Regions from separate parts of the Glutamicibacter sp. BW80 genome, predicted to be linked through region 1. Evidence: riboswitches for the same ligand, from Rfam matches in the RefSeq annotation. Region 1 holds a riboswitch; each other region holds the start of a gene.
The links. Region 1 has a riboswitch for S-adenosylmethionine ahead of CIK76_RS09320 (ABC transporter substrate-binding protein). Riboswitches for the same ligand answer to the same signal wherever they lie in the genome.
Positions count from the first base shown of each region.

Region 1 (5,233 bases):
GCCTCGCTGGCGCCCTTGGCCCGCAAGACGTCGACGAAGGGCTGAGTGTTCACCTCGTGCACGCTCTTGATCAGCACCTGGGCGATGGGTGCGCTGAGGTGGATGGCCAGAACGAGGATCGGCACCGCCAGCGAGAGGAACGAGCCGTCCGGGAACAGCGACATCACCCCGAGCTGCACCGCGAGCACCTGAAGCAGCACCAGTCCGAGCCAAAACACCGGGATGGAAATCATCAGCGGTGGCAGATTCAGCAGGGCGTTGCGGACCCGGGTGCGGCGCGACAGGCTGGCGGCGGCGGTCAGCGCGACCGCCAGCACCAGCGCCAGGGCGAAGGCGCTCCCGGCGAGCACCAGCGTGGAGCCGATGACCTCGCCGATACGGGTGGACACCGCCGAGCCGGAGGACAGGGAATAGCCCAGGTCCCCGGTCAGCAGCGCACCGAGCTGGGTGAAGTACTGCACGATCAGCGGCTGGTCATAGCCGTAGTAGGCCTTCATCTGCGCGATCGTTGCCGGATCCGCAGACGAGTCGGCCGAGAGGAAGATCGTGACCGGGTCGTTCGGCAGGGCCTGCACCGCGAGGAAGACCGCGGTGTAGGCCAGCAGGATCACCAGCAGTGCCTGACCGATGCGTTGAGCGATGTATCCACCCATGATGAGTTCCTTTAGCCGTTGCTCTTCCAGGCGCCCTGGAAGATTGGTGCGGTGCCGGAGGTGAAGTCGATGTGCGCGTCCTTGTTGGCGCCGTACACCTGCACTTCGTCCCACAACACGAGGGTCAGTGCCTTGTCCAGTACCAGCGCGCGCTGCTCCTCGCCGACGAGCTTCAGATGCTCTTCTTCGGTGGTCGCCGCCTGCTCGCGGGTGAACAATTCGTTCAGTTCCTTGTCGGCGTTCAACGTCTGGTTATTTGTCGCCGGCGCGTAGACCGGCCCCAGGCCGCCGTAGGCGAACTGGCGGGTTCCGAAGAATTCGATCTGGTCATCGACCATGGCTTTGGTCAAAAATGAATTGTCCGCAGCACGGTTGACCAGCTGCACTCCGATCTCCCGCCATTGCTGTTCGATCAGCTCGAAGGCTGGCTTGATGACCACGGAGTTATTCGAGCTGGCCACCGTGATTTCAAGCTTCTTGCCGTCCTTCTCACGGATCCCGTCCGCGCCAACGCTCCAGCCGGCTTCTTCAAGCAAGGCCTTGGACTTCTCCGGGTCATAGCCGAGCTCGGCAGACAGGTCCACGAAGCCCGGTGCCTGGTGGTTGAGGATCGAACCTGCGAGCACGTAGCTGTCCGAGAGGACCGTGTCCTTCAGCGCCTGGCGGTCGATTCCCGCCTGCAACGCCTGGCGCACCTTGGTCTCGGCCAGCTTGCCCGAACCGATTCGAATCGCGGCATGGTTGGTCGTCAGGTCCACGCCCTGGGCGGCGAAGATCTGCCCGCCTCCGGCGCTGAGCACCTCTTCGTCAACGGGCTGCAGTCCGCGGACCAAATCGACCTGGCCGGACTGCGCCGCGCCGGCCCGGTGGGCAACTTCTGGCAGGTACTTGACGACCAGCTTTTCAAGGTACGCGTCGCCCTGGTTTGCTGCGGTTTCCGGGGCCCAGGCGTAGTCATCGCGGCTGGTGAAGACGACCTCTTCATCTGGCTTTTCGGATTCGAAGACGAACGGTCCGGAACCGACGATCTGCGATATTGCGGTTTGCCCTGCATTGTCCAGTTCCAGGGTGCCCGGGGATACCAGCCCGGCGGTCACCGAGGAGGTGGAGCGCAGGAAATTCGCATCCGGGCGTTTCAAGGTCACCTTGACCTGGTCCTCGCCGACGACCGCGGAGCCCTTGTAGGCTGAAAAGTCGACGTTCGGTTGAATCTGCGCGGATTTCACGCCTAAGCCCAGCGCGTCCAGATTTTCCTTGACTGCTTCGGCATCCAGGGCCGTGCCGTCCGAGAAGGTGACGCCATCACGAATGGTGAAGGTGAATTCGGTCTGTGCCTCATTGGCGGTGAACTCGGAGGCGATCCAGCCTACGAGCTTGCCGGACTCGGTATCAAAATAGGTCAACCGGTCCAGCACCGAGTTCAGCACATTCGCCTTCTCGTAGAAGCGAGCGGCCTGGGTCTGCCAGTTGTTGATCGGGGTTACCTCGGCAAAGGTGAAGGTTCCGCCCGTTACCGGCGTGCCTGCTTCCGCGGAAGCTGCCGGCTCGGAGCTCCCCGCGGTGGATGCGCTGTTGCCGCCGCAGGCGGTCAGCGCAAGACCTAGAACTGCGAGTAGTGCCGCGGCCTTCAGGCTCAGTGGTGTGTTGCGCATTTTCTGGTGTTCCTCTCGGTAAGTTCCCGAGGATTACGCCGAAATCCCGATCCTGCCGCGGTATTGCGGGGCGGGAAGAAGGCAGACTTCTCCCCTGTGCGGACCGTTGCGAAATCTAGCAATCTCCATCGGTCCTGGCCTTAGCACCGCTCCCTGCCGGGATGGTTGCTGCAACGTCAACGAGCCAGGTCTCTCGGTCGCTCTGGATGGTTATCATTCGGTGTCTTTGCCGAACAATTTAAGTCTGCGCGCGCAGGTGCGGTGTGACCAACCATGACGTTATATGCGCGTCACGAAGTCATCCCAATACACACTTTGGGACTAATACAGGCCCTGAAGCCGGTCACTAATCGTCATAAGTCAGTTCGTGACGCTGCTGAAAAGATTTCCTTGACAGCAGTATCCCCGGCCCCGCGTGATCAAGGGTGGATTTGCTCGCTCGCCAACGAAACATTCGGGATAAAAGCGAACGGCCAGCCCGAACCTCTCTGGTTCAGGCTGGCCGTTCGCATAGTTCCAGTGAGCGGCCCTACTCGGCGGATACCGGAGTCAGCACTCCTTGGACCAACGGATCCTCGGTGTTCTTCAGGTATTCCTGCAGTCTTGGATCGGAGAACACCTCGATTAGCTTGGCTGCATCGGCAGTTTTGGAGAACTCGGTGCCGAAGATCAGCTTGGAGGCGAAGGTTCTAGGCGGTTCCGGGAACAGGATTCCCTTGTCGCGGCCGACCTTTCCGGCATCGAACTGCGACACGTATCCGATGGCTGCATCCACATCGTCTAGCATGCGCGGCATGGCGAGGAGGTCTGCTTCCTTCAGCTCGAAGCCGCGCGGGTTGTCAACCACGTCGGCCATCTTCGCGGTACGCGGTTCGATGTCGGGGTTCAGGCCGAGCAGTCCCTCGCGCTCCAGGAGCCAGAGCGCTTGCCCCTGGTTGGCGACGTCGTTAGGCAGGAGCAGCGTCGACCCCTCGGGGAGAACCTCGACCGATTCGTAGCGGGTGGAATACAGACCGAAGCCCCATTGGTACAGTTCAACGGTTGGCGTCAATTCCACGCCGGCGGCTTCTGCCGATTGCCGCATGTACCACTCATGTTCAAAGATGGTCGCGTCGAACTGCCCTTCGGCCACGGCGCGGTTCGCCTGGATTGGATCCTGAAGCCCAATGGGTTCTATCTCGATTCCATAATCCGGCGCGATGGTCTCGGCCACGAATTTCAGGATCTTCTCTTCCCCGGCCATTGCCGGTTCAAAATGGACCTTGAAATTCGTTTTGCCGGGCTCGGTGGACGCGAGCGCTGGAGCGGACTTTTGCTGAACCAGCAACGCGCCAAGGACGAGCGCCACAATGGTCGCGCATGCCGCGATGGTCCAAGGCAGTTTCGCGGTGTTTTTACGCAGAGTGAAGCCATGGTCATGGCCTTTGGGTGAAGTCGTCATGTTCTTCTCGTTTGTTCTAGGGCGCTTAGGGGCGGGCCAGCGCGCGGGCGATGCGATCGCCGAGGAATTGGACTGCTTGCACGGTCAGAATGAGCGCAAGGATCGTGGCAAGCATGACATTCATGTCGAACCGCTGATAGCCGTAGGTGACCGCCAGATAGCCGATGCCGCCGGCCCCGATGGTTCCCGCGATGGCCGAATACTCGACCATCGAGATGGTGTTCAGCGTGACGGCGGAGGCCAGGGCGGGCAGCGCCTCACGGATCTGGGTTGCCCCGATGATCTGCAGCGGCGATCCACCGGTCACCAGCCCGACGGCCAGGTTCTCCTTAGGCAGATCATTGAGCGCGTTCTGCACGAGCCGCGCGAAGAAGGGAATGCCCGCAATGGTCATCGGCACCACTGCTGCCCAAATGCCGATGGTGGTTCCGGTCACCCATTTGGTGAATGGAATAATCGCCGCCATCAAGACCAGGAACGGCAATGAGCGTCCCATGTTGACGAACCAGCTCAGTGCCGCATGGCTCTTGTCGTGCGGAAAGAGACCCTGCCGGTCGGTGTTGAACAGCGCCAAACCCATGATGCCGCCAAAAATGATCACCAAGACCATCACGATGCCGACCATTGCCCAGGTCTGTCCATAGGCAGGAAGCATCAGGGCGGGCAGTTCGTTCCATGGGGTGTCGGTACCGACCGCTGCGCTTTCGGTTGGGATTCTCATACCGCCACCTCGATGCGTTCCGCGCGGTCGGCCACACTCGCGAGGAGCTGCTGGGATCGTGGCGTGGCGCGCAATCCCCATCCAGCCAAGACGGCAATAGCTCGTTCTGCGGCAATGCCCGCGAGACCGATTTCAACGCGGCCCAGCGTTCCCTCGTGGTGTGCTTCCACGGAGCCACCGAGCAGCGCGACCCGCGCGCCATGTTCGGTTCCCAGCCGGGATATCCAGGCTGGGTCCACATTTGCCGCCTGGTAGGCCACGGTCAGCGTGAAGTCGTAGCCGGCGGGCACCAGATCGGGGCGCAATGGCAGAAGCTTTGAACCGGTCACCGATCCCGGATCCGCTACCAGGCCTCGAAGTTCGCCGTACTCGGCGATTCGACCGCCATCGAGTTGCGCGACGCGGTCGGCGATATGGCGCACCACATCCATCTCGTGGGTGATCAAGATAATCGCCAAGCCCAAGTCGGTGCGCAGGGAATCAAGCAGTTCCAGCACCTGCGTGGTGGATTCCGGGTCGAGCCCCGAGGTTGCTTCATCGGAGAGCAGCAGACGCGGACGCAGCGCCAGCGCTCGGGCAATGCCCACGCGTTGGCGTTGGCCACCGGAAAGTTCTCCGGGGTACGAATTTGCCCAATCCGCCAGACCTACGCGATTCAGGAGTTCGGCGACCCGGTTTTCCATCTCGTGGTGGACTACTCCCAGGTTTCGCAGCGGCAACGCAACGTTTTCGGCTACCGTCATGCGGCGCAAAAGGGCCGAGTTCT
Region 1 covers NZ_NRGV01000031.1:211,677-216,909, forward strand. The annotation lists gene CIK76_RS09315 (ABC transporter permease) at 1-653, opposite strand, end outside; gene CIK76_RS09320 (ABC transporter substrate-binding protein) at 665-2,305, opposite strand; SAM riboswitch class I at 2,428-2,518, opposite strand; gene CIK76_RS09325 (MetQ/NlpA family ABC transporter substrate-binding protein) at 2,835-3,746, opposite strand; gene CIK76_RS09330 (methionine ABC transporter permease) at 3,772-4,467, opposite strand; gene CIK76_RS09335 (methionine ABC transporter ATP-binding protein) at 4,464-5,233, opposite strand, start outside.

Region 2 (5,233 bases), on a different contig from region 1:
AGAGTTGCCTTCCAATCGTTGTTCGCCTTGATCCCGTAGCCGAAGCAGATGTGCGCCACGGTCTCAGCTTTCAGCCCCTGGCAGGCGCGCTCCAGCGCGGCGACGCCCCAGTCCGCGACCTCGTCGAAGAACACGTTGAACGCCGGTTCGTCGAATTGGATGATGTCCACCCCGGCTGCTTCGAGTTCTCTGGCCTCCTGGTTGAGGATGGCCGCGAACTCCCAGGCCAGTTTCTCGCGGCTTCGGTAGTGCGCGTCATACAGCGTGTCGACCATGGTCATCGGGCCGGGAAGGGTCCACTTGATCTGGCGGTCGGTGCACGAGCGCAGGAACTTCGCGTCCTCAACGAACACCGGCTTCTCACGCCGCACCGCACCGACCACGGTCGGCACGCTCGCGTCGTAGCGGTTGCGGATGCGCACCGTTTCGCGCTTTTCAAAATCGACCCCGGTCAGGTGCTCGATGAAGGTGGTGACGAAGTGCTGGCGGGTCTGCTCGCCGTCGCTGATGATGTCGATGCCGCGCCGGGTCTGCTCCAGCACCGCTGCGCGCATGGCGTCCTGCTTGCCTTCGCGCAGCTGCGCGCCTTCCAGCTTCCAATCAGACCAGAGGGTTTCGGGCTTCGCCAGCCAGGAAGGCTTGGGCAGGCTGCCGACAATGGAGGTGGGAAGTAGCTTTGATGTCATCGTGTGTCTTTCGGTTCTCAGGCGACGGGAGCGGGGCAAGTGGCGGCCCACTGGTCCAGCAATTCGCGGTTCGGGGTGATGAAGTGCTCCGCGGTGTACTTGCCCTGCACTGCGCCGAGCCGGGTGCGCTCTTCGCGGTCGTAGGAGATCCTGGTCGGGGCGAAATCCTGTGCCCCCAAGCTTGGGCGATAGACGGCCGGTGCAGCGGAGCTTGCGTTGTAAATCTCGGGGCGGTAGATCTTCTGGAAGGTCTCCATGGTGGCGATGGTGCTGATCAGCTGCAGATTGGTGTAATCGTTGAGCAAGTCGCCACGGAAGTAGAACGCCAGCGGAGCGACGGCGCCCGGTGGCATGAAATAGCGCACGCGCAGCCCCATCTTGCCGAAGTACGCATCGGTCAGGGAGTTCTCATCCTGCTGGTATTCCAAGCCGAGGACCGGGTGGCTGTTGCCCGTGCGGTAGTAGGTTTTGGAAGTGGAGACGCTGATGCAGACCACGGGTAGTTGCGCAAAGCGCTGACGATAAGCCTGCGAATCCAGGAAGTGCTGGAAGAGCTGGCCATGAAGTTCGCCAAAATCTTCAGGCAATTTAGGGGCACCGGAGCCGTTGCCGGCCGCCGGAAGCACCACGCTGAAGTCGTAATCGCGCACATAGGAAGAGAAATTATTGCCCACCATGCCGTGGCTGCGGGTGCTGGTGGCTCGGTCCACGATGGTGGTGTCTAAGACTTCAAGCAGCGGGAACTGCTCCGCTGCGTTCGCCGAGTCGAAGTGCACATTGGCGGAGATGATCTCCAGCTCGAGTTCATAACGATCGCCCTGAGGATTGTCCCAGTGAGCCAGGGAATTAAAGCGGCGGTTGATCATCGTCAGAGCGTTGCGCAGGTTCTCCTGGCGGTTTTCCCCGCGGGCCAGGTTGGCGAAGTTTGTCGTGACTCGTGAGCTCGCACAGGGGGTGTAGTCTTCGTCGAATTTGGTGGTGCTGATGCTGAAGGTGAACGCGTCTGCCATGGTGGCCTATCTGGTGCTCAGTGGCCTGGGCCGGCCGAAAGTAAGTCGATGCGTCCATCATGCAGTGAGATCGAGGATATCAGGTAACTCGATATAACTATGGATTCGTATAGACTCGCACTATGGTTCAGGGGACGAGTGGTTTGACACTGCAGCAGTTGCGCTATTTCATTGCGGTCGCCAGCGAGGGGTCGATCTCCGCGGCGGCTGACCTAATTTACGTCGCACAGCCGAGCATGTCGGCGGCGATGAAGGAGCTCGAAGCCCGCGTGGGACGCACCTTGCTGGTCCGCTCGGCCAGGGGAGTGACGCTCACCGCCGAGGGAGCAGAATTCCTTGGTTATGCCCGGCAGGTTCTGGAGCAGGTGGAGCTGCTTGAGCATCGCTACCTCGGGCGTCCCTCGGTCCGTCGCCTGCTCGGCGTCTCCACGCAGCACTATTCCTTCTCGGTGGATGCGTTTGTCAGGATGGTTCAGGCCAGCGGGGCCGAGGAATATCAATTCTCGCTGCGCGAGACCCGCACCGAACAGATCATCGAGGACGTGCGCACCCTGCGCAGCGACATCGGCATCCTCTATCGCAACGACTTCAACCGGAAGGTCATCGACAAGCTGCTGCGCGAGTCCCGGCTCGTATTCCACCCCCTGTTCCTCGCCGATCCGCACATCTTCATTTCGCGCAGCAACCCGCTGGCCTCCCGGGCGCGGGTGACGCTCGAGGAACTCGAAGACCTGCCGCGCTTGACCTTCGACCAGGGTGCGAACAACTCGTTCTACTTCGCCGAGGAAGTGCTCTCCACCAGCTCCAGCAAGCGCGAAATCCAGGTTTCGGACCGCGCGACGATTTTCAACCTGATGATCGGCCTGGGCGGGTACACCATCTCCACGGGCATCATCAGCGACGAGCTGGACCCGTCCATCGTCGCCATCCCGCTGGATGTCGATGAGCGCATCGAGATCGGCTGGATCGACCATGCAGCGATTCCGCTGACCGAGCAAGCGCGGCGCTATCTGGACGAGGTGCGCTCGGTCGTCTCAAGCTTCGGAGTTGAGCTCCTGGACTGAATCCCCGGGCCCCAAGACGTAACACCGTGTCATTTGGCGGACCGCCGGCGACATAATAGTTGCGCAAAACCCTGGCTCTTCAAGGATTCTGGCGGTTGCCGCGCGTCACAAAGGGACTGCGGGCCGGGCCCCATTACGGGACTGGCGCGGGATGTGAAGCCAGGTGCCCCTGTATGAAGCGCGGGTGTGGGCGTCGTTTGCGCCGCCGGATGCCGATGTCCAACCATGGAAGAACAACAACCCATCAAGAGCGACCGAGAGATCTGGCTCGTAGACGTCGCAGCAACCATCGGGAAACCGAAAGGTGCTAATGCCAGGAACGATGGAGCAGTTCCGAACGTGCCATAAGGCGCCATGCTTCGTACCGTTGTGGCCTCAGGTCGGCCGAGGGGCGGTATGTCGCCGGGTGTTCGGTGCACTCTCTCGTGGATCAGAAACGAGAAGGAGCTATGAGCCAACGCCAAGGAACCGACGCGGTCCATGCAGGGTATCGTCCGAGCGGAGATTTCCGCCCGATGCTGCCGCCACTGCACAATTGCGCAGCGTACCAGTTCGAATCGCACGCAGAAGCGATCGAAAAATTCGCGTTGCGCCAGTCCGGCTTCACCTATTCACGCACCGGCAACCCCACCGTGGCCATCCTGGAACAGCGGGTGGCCGCCCTTGAAGGCGGAGCCCAAGCGGTAGCCACCGCCTCGGGGCAGTCGGCCGTTGCGCTCTCGCTGCTTGCCCTGACCCAGGGTCCTAAGCACATCGTGGTTTCCTCCTCGCTGTACGGCGGCACCGTGGACCTGTTCACCGACACCTTTTCCGACTTCGGCATCCGGGTCAGCTTTGTCGACCAGGCCGACCCCGCAGCTTGGGCCGGGGCCATCGAAGAAGACACCCGGGCGTTCTTCCTGGAGTCCGTCTCCAACCCGCTGTGCACCGTGGCGGACCTGCCCGCTATCTCGGCGATCGGGCACGAGCACAACATTCCGGTGGTCGTCGACAATACGCTGGCCACCCCGCTGAATATTCGCCCGCTGGATTTTGGCGCCGACATTGTGGTGCACTCGGCCACCAAGGGGCTAGCCGGACACGGCTCGGTGCTCGGCGGCGTGGTCGTGGACTCGGGGAAGTTCGATTTCTCGGATTCCACCCGCTGGCCGCAAATCGCCGCCCCGCGAGTGCGGCTGAACAATGCCTCGCTGCTTGAACGCCACGGATCGGCCGCCTACGCCATGCTGGTCCGCTCCAAATTCCTGCACGACCTGGGGCCGGCCTTGGCCCCGGCCAGCGCCCAAGGCATTCTGACCGGCATCGAAACCTTGCCGGTACGTGCCGCACACGTGCAGCGCAGCGTGAGCACCCTGATCCAGGAACTTGCAGATCACCCGGGCATTGCGGCCATCCACCACCCTTCGCTGCCGGCCCACCCGAGCCACGAGCTGGCCAAAAAGCTCACGCCCAAGGGCACCGGTTGCGTGCTGGCCATCGAACTGGCCCACCCCTCGCTGGTGTCCCCGGTGATCGACGGGCTGCAGCTGATTTCCCTGGCCGCAAATGTGGGCGATACCCGCACCATGGTCGCCCACCCGGCCACCATGACGCACTGCCGGCTCTCCGCGGAGCAACTTCTCGCCGCGGGCCTGAACACCTCCACCCTGCGCATTTCGGTGGGGCTTGAAGACCCCGCCGATCTGCTCGCCGACCTCACCCAAGCGCTGGACGGCGCACTAAACCGGGCCCTGGCCCCGCAAACCCAAGGAGCATCATGAGCGGCTTCAACACCCTCGCCGTACACGCCGGCCAGCATAAAGACCCGCACACCGGAGCCGTGGTCCCACCGATCTACCAAACCAGCACGTTCATCCAGGACGGAATCAACGTCTTGCGCTCCGGGCACGAATACTCCCGCGGCTCGAACCCGACCCGCGATGGCTTCGAAGCGCAGCTCACCGCCCTGGAAGGCGGAGCCGCGGGGTTCGCCTTCGCCTCGGGCATCGCCGCCGAAGACGCACTGCTGCGTGCGGTCCTCGAACCCGGCGATCACATCGTCCTTGGCGCCGACGGCTACGGCGGCACCAACCGGCTGATCTCCAAATTGCACAGCAAATGGGGCATCACCTCTTCTGCGGTGGATATCACCAACCTGGACTCGGTGCGCGCAGCGGTGCGCCCGAACACCGCGCTGCTTTGGGTGGAGACTCCCTCCAACCCGCTGCTGGGCATCGCCGATCTTGCCGGCTGGGCGGACATCGCCCGCGAGCACGGCGCCCTGCTGGTAGTGGACAACACCTTCGCCACTCCCTACCTGCAGCGGCCTTTGGACTTCGGGGCCCACGCGGTGGTCCACTCCACCACCAAGTACATCGGGGGACACTCGGATGTGCTCGGCGGCGCGGTGATCGTCGCCGAGCACCTCTTCCGTGGCCAGGCGCTGGCCGAAGCCGTCGGCTTCCAGCAATTCGCCGGCGGCGCGGTGGCCGGC
Region 2 covers NZ_NRGV01000075.1:30,779-36,011, reverse strand. The annotation lists gene CIK76_RS18050 (methionine synthase) at 1-686, opposite strand, end outside; gene CIK76_RS18045 (DUF1852 domain-containing protein) at 704-1,696, opposite strand; gene CIK76_RS18040 (LysR family transcriptional regulator) at 1,819-2,760, shown strand; SAM riboswitch class I at 2,999-3,089, shown strand; gene CIK76_RS18035 (aminotransferase class I/II-fold pyridoxal phosphate-dependent enzyme) at 3,210-4,520, shown strand; gene CIK76_RS18030 (cystathionine gamma-synthase) at 4,517-5,233, shown strand, end outside.
Region 2: linked by a shared signal. The riboswitch ahead of CIK76_RS18035 (aminotransferase class I/II-fold pyridoxal phosphate-dependent enzyme) and the one ahead of CIK76_RS09320 (ABC transporter substrate-binding protein) in region 1 are both predicted to bind S-adenosylmethionine.

Region 3 (5,233 bases), on a different contig from region 1:
TCGCGAAGGCGATGAAGATCAGCACCCCAAGGAATACCCAACGCCAACCGAGGTATGTGGCGATCAGGCCCGCAATCCACGGTCCGAGCAACGCCGGGATCACCCCGGCGGCGGCGAAAAGTGCGAAAATTTTGCTGTGCAATTTTGCCGGATATGCCCGAGCGATCAGCACAAAGATTGCCACGGTCACGGCGCCGCCACCGATGCCTTGCAAAATTCTTCCGAGGATCAGCACCTGCATATCCGCCGCGGTGCCGCAGATAAGCAGGCCGCCGGCAAAAATAGCCACGGAAGCGTACAGCGGAATCTTCGGGCCTCTTCGGTCCGAAACCTCTCCCGCAGCAACCATGCCAAGCATCGCGCTGGCAATCGGTGCGGCAAAGGCCAGCGCGAAGTACTTCTGTCCATCGAGCAGCTCACTGACCAGCGGCATGATCGTGGAAACCGCCAACGCTTCGAAACCCACCGAGAAGACCAGGACGAACATGCCCAGGGTGGTCGCCAAATATTTGGCGGCATAGATCGACTCAACCGTTGCGGAATCTACCGCAGAGTCACGTGGTGATGGCATGCGGCCATTCTTTCATTGAACGTCTCGGACGCCGATTCGGCACCGATGGTTAGTGGATGCACCGCATGGCTTTGTAAGCTGAACCCATGCTTAACGAAGATACGCGTCGCCGACTGGTCAAGATCACCGCGCTCTGCCTAGCGCTGATGGTGGGAGCTACCGGGATACTCTCCAGCGGTGTTCTTGGCCTTTTCTAGGCAGCCAGCCCCAGGTGCGGCGCGAATGGACGGCGCTTTCAGCACTATCAACGGCACGCAGCGATGCACGGAGAACGCAGCTGAACCAAGGGGCAGGGCCAAGAAATCTTGCGGATTTCTGGACCCTTCCCTGTGCCGTAGGCCTGCCTCGGCAGGCTAGCCGTCGTTCTGCATGTTGCTGAAGCGCGAATAGTGGCCCTGGAACGCCACGGTGATGGTCTTGGTGGGGCCGGCACGGTGCTTTGCGATGATCACGTCGGCTTCACCCGGACGGTTTTCCTTGTCGTAGACATCGTCACGGTGCAGCAGGATTACCATATCGGCGTCCTGCTCGATCGATCCCGATTCACGAAGGTCCGAGATCATAGGCTTCTTGTCGGTGCGCTGCTCGGAACCACGGTTCAGCTGCGAGAGGGCAACCAGCGGAACATCGAGTTCCTTGGCCAGCAGCTTGAGGTTACGCGAGAACTCGGACACTTCCTGCTGGCGCGATTCCACGCGCTTGCCCGAGCTCATCAGCTGCAGGTAGTCGAGGATGATCATGCGCAGCTCGTTGCGCTGCTTCAGCCGTCGGCACTTGGCGCGGATTTCCATCATGGACATATTCGGCGAATCGTCGATGAACAGCGGAGCTTCGTTCAAGCGACCCATCGTGGTCGCAATCTTCGTCCATTGTGCGTCTTCCACCGAACCCTTGCGCAGATCCTGCAGCTGGATGGATGCTTCTGCCGAGAGCAGGCGCATCGCAATTTCGTTGCGGCCCATTTCCAGCGAGAAGAAGACGGTGGCCATGTTGTTCTTAATTGCCGCGGAACGGGCGAAGTCCAGGGCGAAGGTCGACTTACCCACTGCGGGGCGGGCGGCGATGATGATCATCTGACCACCCTTCAACCCCTGGGTCAGTTCGTCGAATTCGTAGAACCCGGTTGGCACGCCGGTAATTCCGTCGCCGGCGTTCGCCGCATTCTCGATCTCATCGACGGTTCCCTCGATGATGTCGCTCAGGCGCACGTAGTCTTCGCTGTTGCGGTTCTCGGCGACCTTGTACACCTCGGCCTGCGCCTCGTTGACGATCGCGTCAACCTCACCATCGGGCGAATAGCCCATCTGGACGATCCGGGTCCCGGCATCGACCAGGCGGCGCAATACGGCGCGTTCGCGCACGATTTCGGCGTAGTAGCCGGCGTTCGCGGCGGTGGGCACCTGCTGGATGAGGTTGTGCAGATAGGCGGCGCCACCCACGCGGGCGATCTCGCTGCGCTTGGTGAGCAGATCGGAGACCGTCACGGCATCGGCTGGTTCGCCTCGTCCGTAGAGATCGATGATTGCGTCAAAAATGGATTCATGGGCCGGGCGATAGAAATCTGTTCCGCGCAGCGCCTCGACCACGTCGGCGATCGCATCCTTCGACAGCATCATGCCGCCAAGAACCGACATTTCGGCAGGAATATCCTGCGGCGGGGTGCGACCCGCTTCCGAACCCTGACTCTCGTAGACCGGCTCCGCGCTCATAACTGACACTTCCATCCCCTATTGACCCTCTGGGAAATACCCTTGTGCCATGATGGCAACACTCAAGCATGTCACCGCCAACCGACGTTATCGTGTCGGCGGTACCTGTGGATATATCAGTCCCAAAGCCAACAGTAGGTCTCTTATCCATAGCCGCAAACTCTGTTATCCACAAGATCTGTGGATAATCCCCCTCTAGCTGTGGATGACCCTGTGTGCGACTTGGGGAGAAGCTTGTGGATTACCCCACTTAAGTTGTGCTAATGACTATCTGACTTGGAGTTTGTTGTTTGCACACCTGTGGATAGAAAGTTAATTTCTTTGTAGAGTCAACCTTCGCAAATGACGTTATCCACAGCATAACTCGCGGGATTCCGGTGTATTCAACCTGCTGCACCGACTTATCAACGTACCATCCACAGAGGTGTGGATAGTTTTGTGGAAAGAATCTTCGTGAAGAACGCGGTAGTCACCGCTCCAAAAAGCTACTGAAACGTAACTTCGAGGCGAGTAATCCACAATTCGATGCAGAGCACCCCTCTGCGGTCATATGAACTTAACGCGCCCGCGCGGTCCGAGCCCGCCGGGCCAGTTAAACGACTGCGCGCCACATGTCAGCGAAAATGACAGGTGGCGCGAAGCGACGACAACTATTTAGACGAGTTCCGGGACTGGTAACGAGTGAAATCGTGAATCATGGAAAATCGACGGTAAATGCTCGGCGACCTTATGGCCATGGACCTGCAACAGGATGACCCAATGGTCTCCGGCCTCAACCTCACTGTAGATCGTCGTGTCGAGCCACAGCGTTGAGTCATGGATGAACAACGAGCCGTCGTCGCTGGTGTGGGTGTCCACACCGCGGAATCGATCTCCGCTCTTGGAAGCGATCTGCCTGCAGACCCCTTCATTGCGCTCGCTGAGCACCGAAACGCCGATTCGATTTGCGTCCCGCAGCTTCGGCCAAGTGTTCGAGGTTTTCTGCACGGCAAACATCACCAACGCCGGTTCCAAGGAAACCCCTACGGTGAATGAGGAGGCGACGATTCCCGTCTTTTCCCCGTTGACTTCGGCGCACAGAGTGGCAATTCCCGATGGGTGCTGGGCGAAAACCTTGCGCAGCGTCAGTGCGTCAAGTTCTTGATTCAAAGACATGCCTTGACTTCCTTTGCTTCATGCCCACCGGTACGGCGACGGTCGGCGGCAGGCTAAAGCAGCTTTGACTTGCTCTTACCCGCCGTCGAAGGTTTAACGCCTCGATGTGCGGTACTTGTATCGTGCGGTGTTGCGCGACACCGAATCTTCACCTGGAGCACCCCGCTACCGTATAGAGGGTTGCCGGCCAGCTAGCCAGGGCCTTTAGCTGACGCTCATGATTCTGATTAAAACGATATTGGCCTAAGCTCCCGCGCGTCAAACAAATTGCTTCGCAAATCGAAATATTCAACCCAAAATTCGATGAGCCACAAGTATTCGAGGGTCCATCGGAAATTTATTCAATCACCGGAGGGTTCGGATGCGGCTGCGCGGCCCGCTGATACCGCTCCCCTTCGGTGCGATACGAAGCGCCCAGCCTCTTGCATAGCGAACGGATCTTGCTAGCCTGAAACCATGCGGCCTCGAATAGCTGGTAATCCGAAGATCACGGTTTTCCTTGGAATTCTCGCCTGCGCCGCGATGCTCACCGGATGCGCCGCCGAAGCACCGCGTTCCCCCGGCGCCACGTCAAGCAGCAGGGCAGTCGATACCAAGTCGCCCGAACCGCGAAGGATCGCAGCCGAGCTAGCCGCCCCCTGGTCCATGGTCTTCGCCGAAAATACGCTGATCGTTTCAGAACGCGATTCGGGGCGGATCGTGGAAATAGATTCAGCGGGCACTGCCCGGCAAATCATCCGCTTGGACGACGTAGTTCATGGTGGCGAAGGCGGACTGCTTGGGCTGGCCTTTCAACAGCCCTACCTTTTCGCCTACTCCACCGCAGAAGACGGCAACCGCATCCAGCGATTCGAACTTTCCGGCGACAGCGGTGCGCTCGCGCTGAGTCATCCGCGGACGATCCTGTCCGAATTGCCATCGGCAGGAATTCACAACGGGGGGCGTCTAGCCATCGGACCGGATTCGATGCTCTACGCGACCGTGGGAGACGCTGGAAATGAATCCTCGGCTCAAGATCTGGAAAGTCTAGGCGGAAAGATCCTGCGGCTGACCATTCAGGGCGAGGTCCCCGGCGACAACCCCTTCCCCGGTTCGCCGGTATTCAGTTTCGGCCATCGCAATCCACAAGGTATCGCTTGGGCTCCCGACGGAACCATGTATGCCAGCGAGTTTGGGCAGAACCGCTGGGATGAATTGAACATTATTGAGCCCGGAGCCAACTACGGCTGGCCGGCGCACGAAGGCATTGCGGAAGATCCCGAATACCGCGACCCGATCCAGCAATGGAGCACGCAGTCCGCGAGCCCCAGCGGCATCACCATTTACGACGGGGTCCTCTACATCGCCAACCTGCGCGGGGAGCGCCTGCGAACCGTGGAGCTGAGCACGCCTCACGATTCCACCGAGTTCCTCGTAGGTGACCATGGGCGCCTGCGGGACGTGAAGGTCAGCGAGACCGGCGAGCTCTGGGTGCTGACGAATAACACCGACGGTCGCGGCACCCCGCAAGAGGGTGACGACAGGATTCTCGGCATCTCCCCGGAGACGCTCATCGACCGAACTGCCACCCGGCGCTGAATTTCGGCCACTGAACGAATTGATACTGCGGTTCTTGGATTGAACCCGAGGTCCATGCCACCATGAAGGTCGCAAGTGCTTCAGCTCACAGGCGCAGGCTGAAGGAAACCACGGATACGAATCGAAGGATATCGCACACATGGTCATGACTCAGGCTAACCACTCGGAACTCACACCCCTGCGATTCCTGCAGCGTTCGGCCGAGGTCTATCCGTCGAAG
Region 3 covers NZ_NRGV01000001.1:131,640-136,872, forward strand. The annotation lists gene CIK76_RS00595 (MFS transporter) at 1-571, opposite strand, end outside; gene dnaB (replicative DNA helicase) at 925-2,280, opposite strand; gene CIK76_RS00605 (flavin reductase family protein) at 2,935-3,435, opposite strand; SAM riboswitch class IV at 3,542-3,658, opposite strand; gene CIK76_RS00610 (PQQ-dependent sugar dehydrogenase) at 3,892-5,013, shown strand; gene CIK76_RS00615 (AMP-binding protein) at 5,153-5,233, shown strand, end outside.
Region 3: linked by a shared signal. The riboswitch ahead of CIK76_RS00605 (flavin reductase family protein) and the one ahead of CIK76_RS09320 (ABC transporter substrate-binding protein) in region 1 are both predicted to bind S-adenosylmethionine.

Region 4 (5,233 bases), on a different contig from region 1:
TTAAGTGGCACTGGGGCCACCATTGTTTTACTGACCGGCCCGGACATTCGCGACACCCCGGTACTTGGTGGGATTCGTGGCAAGGTCGCAATTTACAACGAAAACGTCCGTGCCATCGCCCAACGTCATGACGCAGTCGTGGGAGATCTCTGGGCATTGAGCGAGCTGCGCCAAACACAAATGTGGGATCCGGATCGCTTGCACTTTTCCCCCGCGGGCCACCAAGTGATCTCCGCAATGGTGCTCGATGCACTGAACGTTCCCCACGAACGCGTCATGGACGCGCAATTAGAACACGCAACCCGAAGCTGGCGCGAAGCACGAATTGAAGACCTGCAATGGGCTCGCGAGTACTTTGGTCCGTGGATCCTGCGCAGGATTCGCCACCAGTCTTCCGGTGATGGAGTTAGCGCAAAAAGACCGCTTCCCACGCCCTTCGCCGTGCAGCCGCCGAATGCCTCGCTGGGTGCTGGAGATAGCGCTCCCGGACAAAAATAAAGACACAAAACAAATGGGACGTGGTTTGTTGCACCGATTACTGGTGCGAAAATCCACGTCCCAAATGTATATGACTGCTTAGTTTTTAGCCCTTAGTCATCAAAGACTAGGGCGGTCAGTACCGGTCCAAGTTGCTTGGCGTCCGTCAGGAAACCGTCATGTCCAATCGGTGAATCGATGTAATGCACCGGCTTAGGCTTCGGCAACGAGGCGGCGAGCAGTTCAGACTGCGCCGGGAAGTACAACCGGTCGCTGTTGACCGCGGCGACCACCACATTCACCTTCTCCAGTCGAGCCAGCGCAACCGTGAGCGATTCGTAACCGCGCGCCACGTCATGGCTCATCAAAGCCTCGGTGAGCACCAGGTAGCTATTCGCGTCAAAACGATGAACCAGCTTGGTCGCCTGGTGATCAAGATAGCTTTCCACCTGGTATCGGCCGCGTGGGCCGCGTGTTGTAACAAACGGCTGTTCGCCGGTCTGCGCATTACGCGCAAACCGCGCTTCAAGCTCAGCCTCCGAACGATAGGTAATATGCGCCAGGCGTCGAGCCAGGCCCAATCCGGCATCCGGGCGCACTCCGTTGGCATAGTAGTCGCCCTGCGCAAAGTTGGGATCGAGGCGAATGGCCTCGGTCTGCACCTGCGCAAAAGCGATCTGTTCTGCCGTGGCTTGCGCCGTGGAGGCCATCACCACCACGTTCTTTACGCGTTGCGGGAATTCAACCGCCCATTCAAGGGCTCGTGCCCCACCCATGGAACCGCCGATGACCGTATGCCAGGAGTGCACCCCGAGCAGGTCGGCCAACCGCGCTTCGAGGCGCACGGAATCCTTGATGGTAATAAAGGGGAAGCGTGAACCCCAGGCGTTGCCGTGCTCATCTGGCGAACTAGGTCCGGTGGACCCATTGCAACCACCGATGATGTTGATGGCCACGACAAAATACTTGTCGGTATCAACAGTTAGCCCGGGGCCGACAAAATCTTCCCACCAGCCCGGGGTCTGCGAATCTCCGCGCGATACGTGCGCATCACCGGTCAACGCGTGCTTCACCAGCACCGCGTTGGTCCCCTCCGCGTTAAGCTGGCCCCATGTTTCGTAGGCCAACTCGATCTGCGGTAGGTAGCCACCGGTTTCGAAGGTGTACTCCCCCACGAACGCACGACGCAAAATGCCGTCTTGCCCGTCGGTAAGTTCCTGCGATGGCAGAGTTTCTTCGGTAGTCACTATGGATGCCATGCCTAAAGGGTTTCCTGCAATTCCTGGTGAGAGAGCTGCTTAGTGGCAGCAAAACCAAGTTGCAGATCAGCGAGAATATCCTTGATGTTTTCAAGTCCCACACTCAACCGAACGAGGCCCGGACGCACACCGGCGGCCAGACGTTCGTCTTCGGTCAATTGCGCGTGGGTGGTCGACGCCGGGTGGATGACGAGCGAACGAACGTCACCGAGGTTGGCCACATGTGAATGCAGCTCCAGCGCATCCACAAAAGCCTTGCCAGCTTCGAGTCCACCAGCAATATCGAAGGCAATAATCGCGCCGACACCGTTTGCCGAGTACTTCTGTCCGCGTTCAAACCACGGCGAGGAAGGCAGGCCAGCGTAAGCGACCTTTTCAACCTGCTCCTGGCTTTCAAGCCAGACGGCTACTTCCTTCGCGTTTTGCACGTGACGCTCGATACGCAGAGACAAAGTCTCCAGACCTTGAGCAATAAGGAAAGCATTAAACGGTGCGACAGCCGCGCCCAGATCGCGGAGCAACTGCACGCGAGCCTTCAGAATGTAGGCAAGATTGGCACCAAGGATGCCATCAACGCCCAGATCGCGGGCGAACACCAAACCGTTGTAGGACTCATCGGGGGTGTTGAAGTCCGGGAAACGTTCCGGATCCTTCGCAAAATCAAATTTGCCCGAGTCCACGATTACGCCGGCAATGGCGGTGCCGTGACCACCGAGGTACTTGGTGGCCGAGTGGATGACGATATCCGCGCCCCACTCGATGGGGCGGATCAGATATGGGGTTGCCAAGGTGTTATCAACCAGCAGTGGAACCCCGACCTCATGGGCAATCTGTGAGACTCCCTCGATGTCCAAAATGTCTTGGCGCGGGTTGGAGACGACTTCACCGAAGAAGGCCTTGGTATTTGGCTTCACCGCTGCACGCCACTGATCCAAGTTGTCTGGATCCGCCACGAAGGTGACCTCGATACCGAGCTTGCGCAGCGTGTGCTTGAGCAGGTTCTGCGTTCCACCGTAGAGGCTCGGGCTGGCCACCAAGTGGTCTCCAGACTGAGCCAAGTTGAGAATTGCGAGGGTGGTTGCTGCCTGCCCCGAGGCGACCAGCAGTGCGCCGACGCCGCCTTCAAGATCCGCGATACGGTTTTCGACCGCTTCCTGCGTTGGATTACCGATACGGGTGTAAATCGGCTCCAGCTCCTGCAGTGCGAAGCGAGCCGCGGCGCTCTCGGCGTTCGGGAAAACAAAAGACGTGGTTTGGAAAATCGGCAGGGCACGCGCACCGGTGACCGGATCTGGTTGCTGCCCGGAATGGATCTGACGTGTTTCAAAAGACCAGTTGTTACTCATGGTTTCCTCCATATTGTTTGTCGACTATGGGGGTACACCACTCAAAAACACACCGACGGCAAATTCCTCGTCGAGGAGCTTTCGAAGGGGGTAACCCGCGCTTGTCCTCAACGCTTGGTGCGTCGAGGGCCAGGTCTTCACCCGGGGCACCCCACCGCGGCGGAGGGTTGCCGCCCAGTAAGCCGGGGCTTGTTACTGGGACTCATGACCTGACTCAAGTCTGCCCGATAGCCGAAGAATTTGGCAATATGAGATAGCTTAACGTGACTCAATCGGTCATATAGATCTTTAATGAAGAAATTTATGCAGACTGTTCGATCCCACCATTACCACTTAGGGTCGCCTAAGTCGAGACTGAGATCACATAGTGACATGATGGGGCACATGATGAGGCTAGATCACGTTAGTTACGCATGTGGCCCCGATGGGCTCATGCCAACCGCCGAAAGAATCTCCAAGGCTTTGGGCCTGGAATTCGTCAAGGGGGGCGTACATCCGCGTTTTGGAACGCGGAATGTAATTTTCCCGCTCAAGCACAACCAGTACCTAGAAGTTGTTGAAGTTCTAAACCACCCTTCCAGCGACAAAGCACCGTTTGGGCAGGCAGTACGAGCCCGCTCCGAGCTTGGCGGCGGCTGGATGGGATGGTGCGTTTCCGTTGAAGACCTCTCCAGCGCCGAAGAGCGGCTGGGACGTAAATCTGTTCCGGGAAACCGCAAGTTCCCAGACGGCCGCGAACTCACCTGGCAGCAAGTTGGAATCAAGGGGCTCATCGCTGATCCGCAGGTTCCGTATTTGCTTCGCTGGGACGCAGGAACGGAGGATCTGCACCCTTCGAAGGCTCTAGAGCCTGTAGGTGCGATTCAAAGCATCACTATCGCTGGTTCCCGCGACCGCGTCCTAGACTGGCTAGGCCAGCCAGAGAACGTCAATCTTGGCGCGGTGAGCATGGAATACGAAGCACCCAACGGCACTCCGGGCATCTTGTCGGTCACCTTTGAAACCGACAATGGTTTGGTCACGCTATAACAAAGAACGTCGAAATAAAGGGTAGGTGCGGACGGCAACGTCCTCGCCTACCCTTTGTCGTTCCAACTATCCAAGCCTTTTGCCTAGGACCACCACTTCTTGAGCTTCGTAGCCTAGCCGCTCGTAAAATCCGATCACATCAGTGTTCTCGGTACGCACCATGAGCTGTACTTTGGGCACCCCTTGTTCAGCAAGCCAACGCGACGCTGCCCCCATAATCTCCTGTCCAAACCCCTGGCCCTGCATGCCGGGTTGGACCGCCACGTAATATAGCCAGCCTCGGTGTCCGTCGAACCCAACCATGGCTGTAGCTACCAGTCTTTGCTCATGAGGTCCCGCAAGAATCGTAGAGCTCTGATTCTCCAGTGTTTTACGTGCATCTGCCTCCGGATCATTCCATGGCCGCGTAAGCTCGACGCTCCGCCACAGGGCTGTTGCTTCGCCTATTTCGGTCAGTTTGAGTTCACTGATTTGCATAAGTAAAACGTACCGTTGAAAACGTCGTTTATTGCCATTGCGCAATGCTTGCCGTTGTGGGGTTAGCCTCCGATACCGATAGCGGGGCCGAAGAGCATGAACCCGACAAATCCCACTGCGTCCAACAAGAAGTGCGCGATCACCAACGGCATCACTCGCCCATATTTCTGGTAAATCCAACCGAAAATCACACCCATGGCTATGTTTCCCAGCATCGGGCCGACGCCTTGGTAGAGGTGGTAGCTACCGCGGATCAGCGCAGATCCGAGAATCAGCGTCCACGGTCCCAGGTTCAGCTTCTTACCGTAGGTAAACAGGAAACCGAGCATGATCACTTCTTCAAGCACCGCGTGGCGTACGGCAGAAAGCAGCAGCACCGGCACGCTCCACCAATAGTCACCAAGATTAGCCGTGGACAACGCGGTGGTTACTCCCAAGGCACGGCCTGCGGCATATACGCCCAGGGTTCCAAGGCCCATGGCAAGAAACAATCCGGCCCCAAGTAACAGATCTTTACCCGGACGGCGGAAGTCGAACCCTACATCCTTCACGCTTCGGTCCAGGGTGCGGTGCATCAAATACAGTGCGAGAAGAACCGGGATCAGTGCGAAGAAAATATCCAGCAACTGATAGGACAGGTCGAAG
Region 4 covers NZ_NRGV01000050.1:141,211-146,443, forward strand. The annotation lists gene CIK76_RS13950 (SGNH/GDSL hydrolase family protein) at 1-498, shown strand, start outside; gene CIK76_RS13955 (homoserine O-acetyltransferase) at 591-1,736, opposite strand; gene CIK76_RS13960 (bifunctional o-acetylhomoserine/o-acetylserine sulfhydrylase) at 1,739-3,094, opposite strand; SAM riboswitch class IV at 3,175-3,292, opposite strand; gene CIK76_RS13965 (VOC family protein) at 3,467-4,111, shown strand; gene CIK76_RS13970 (GNAT family acetyltransferase) at 4,178-4,588, opposite strand; gene CIK76_RS13975 (type II CAAX endopeptidase family protein) at 4,651-5,233, opposite strand, start outside.
Region 4: linked by a shared signal. The riboswitch ahead of CIK76_RS13960 (bifunctional o-acetylhomoserine/o-acetylserine sulfhydrylase) and the one ahead of CIK76_RS09320 (ABC transporter substrate-binding protein) in region 1 are both predicted to bind S-adenosylmethionine.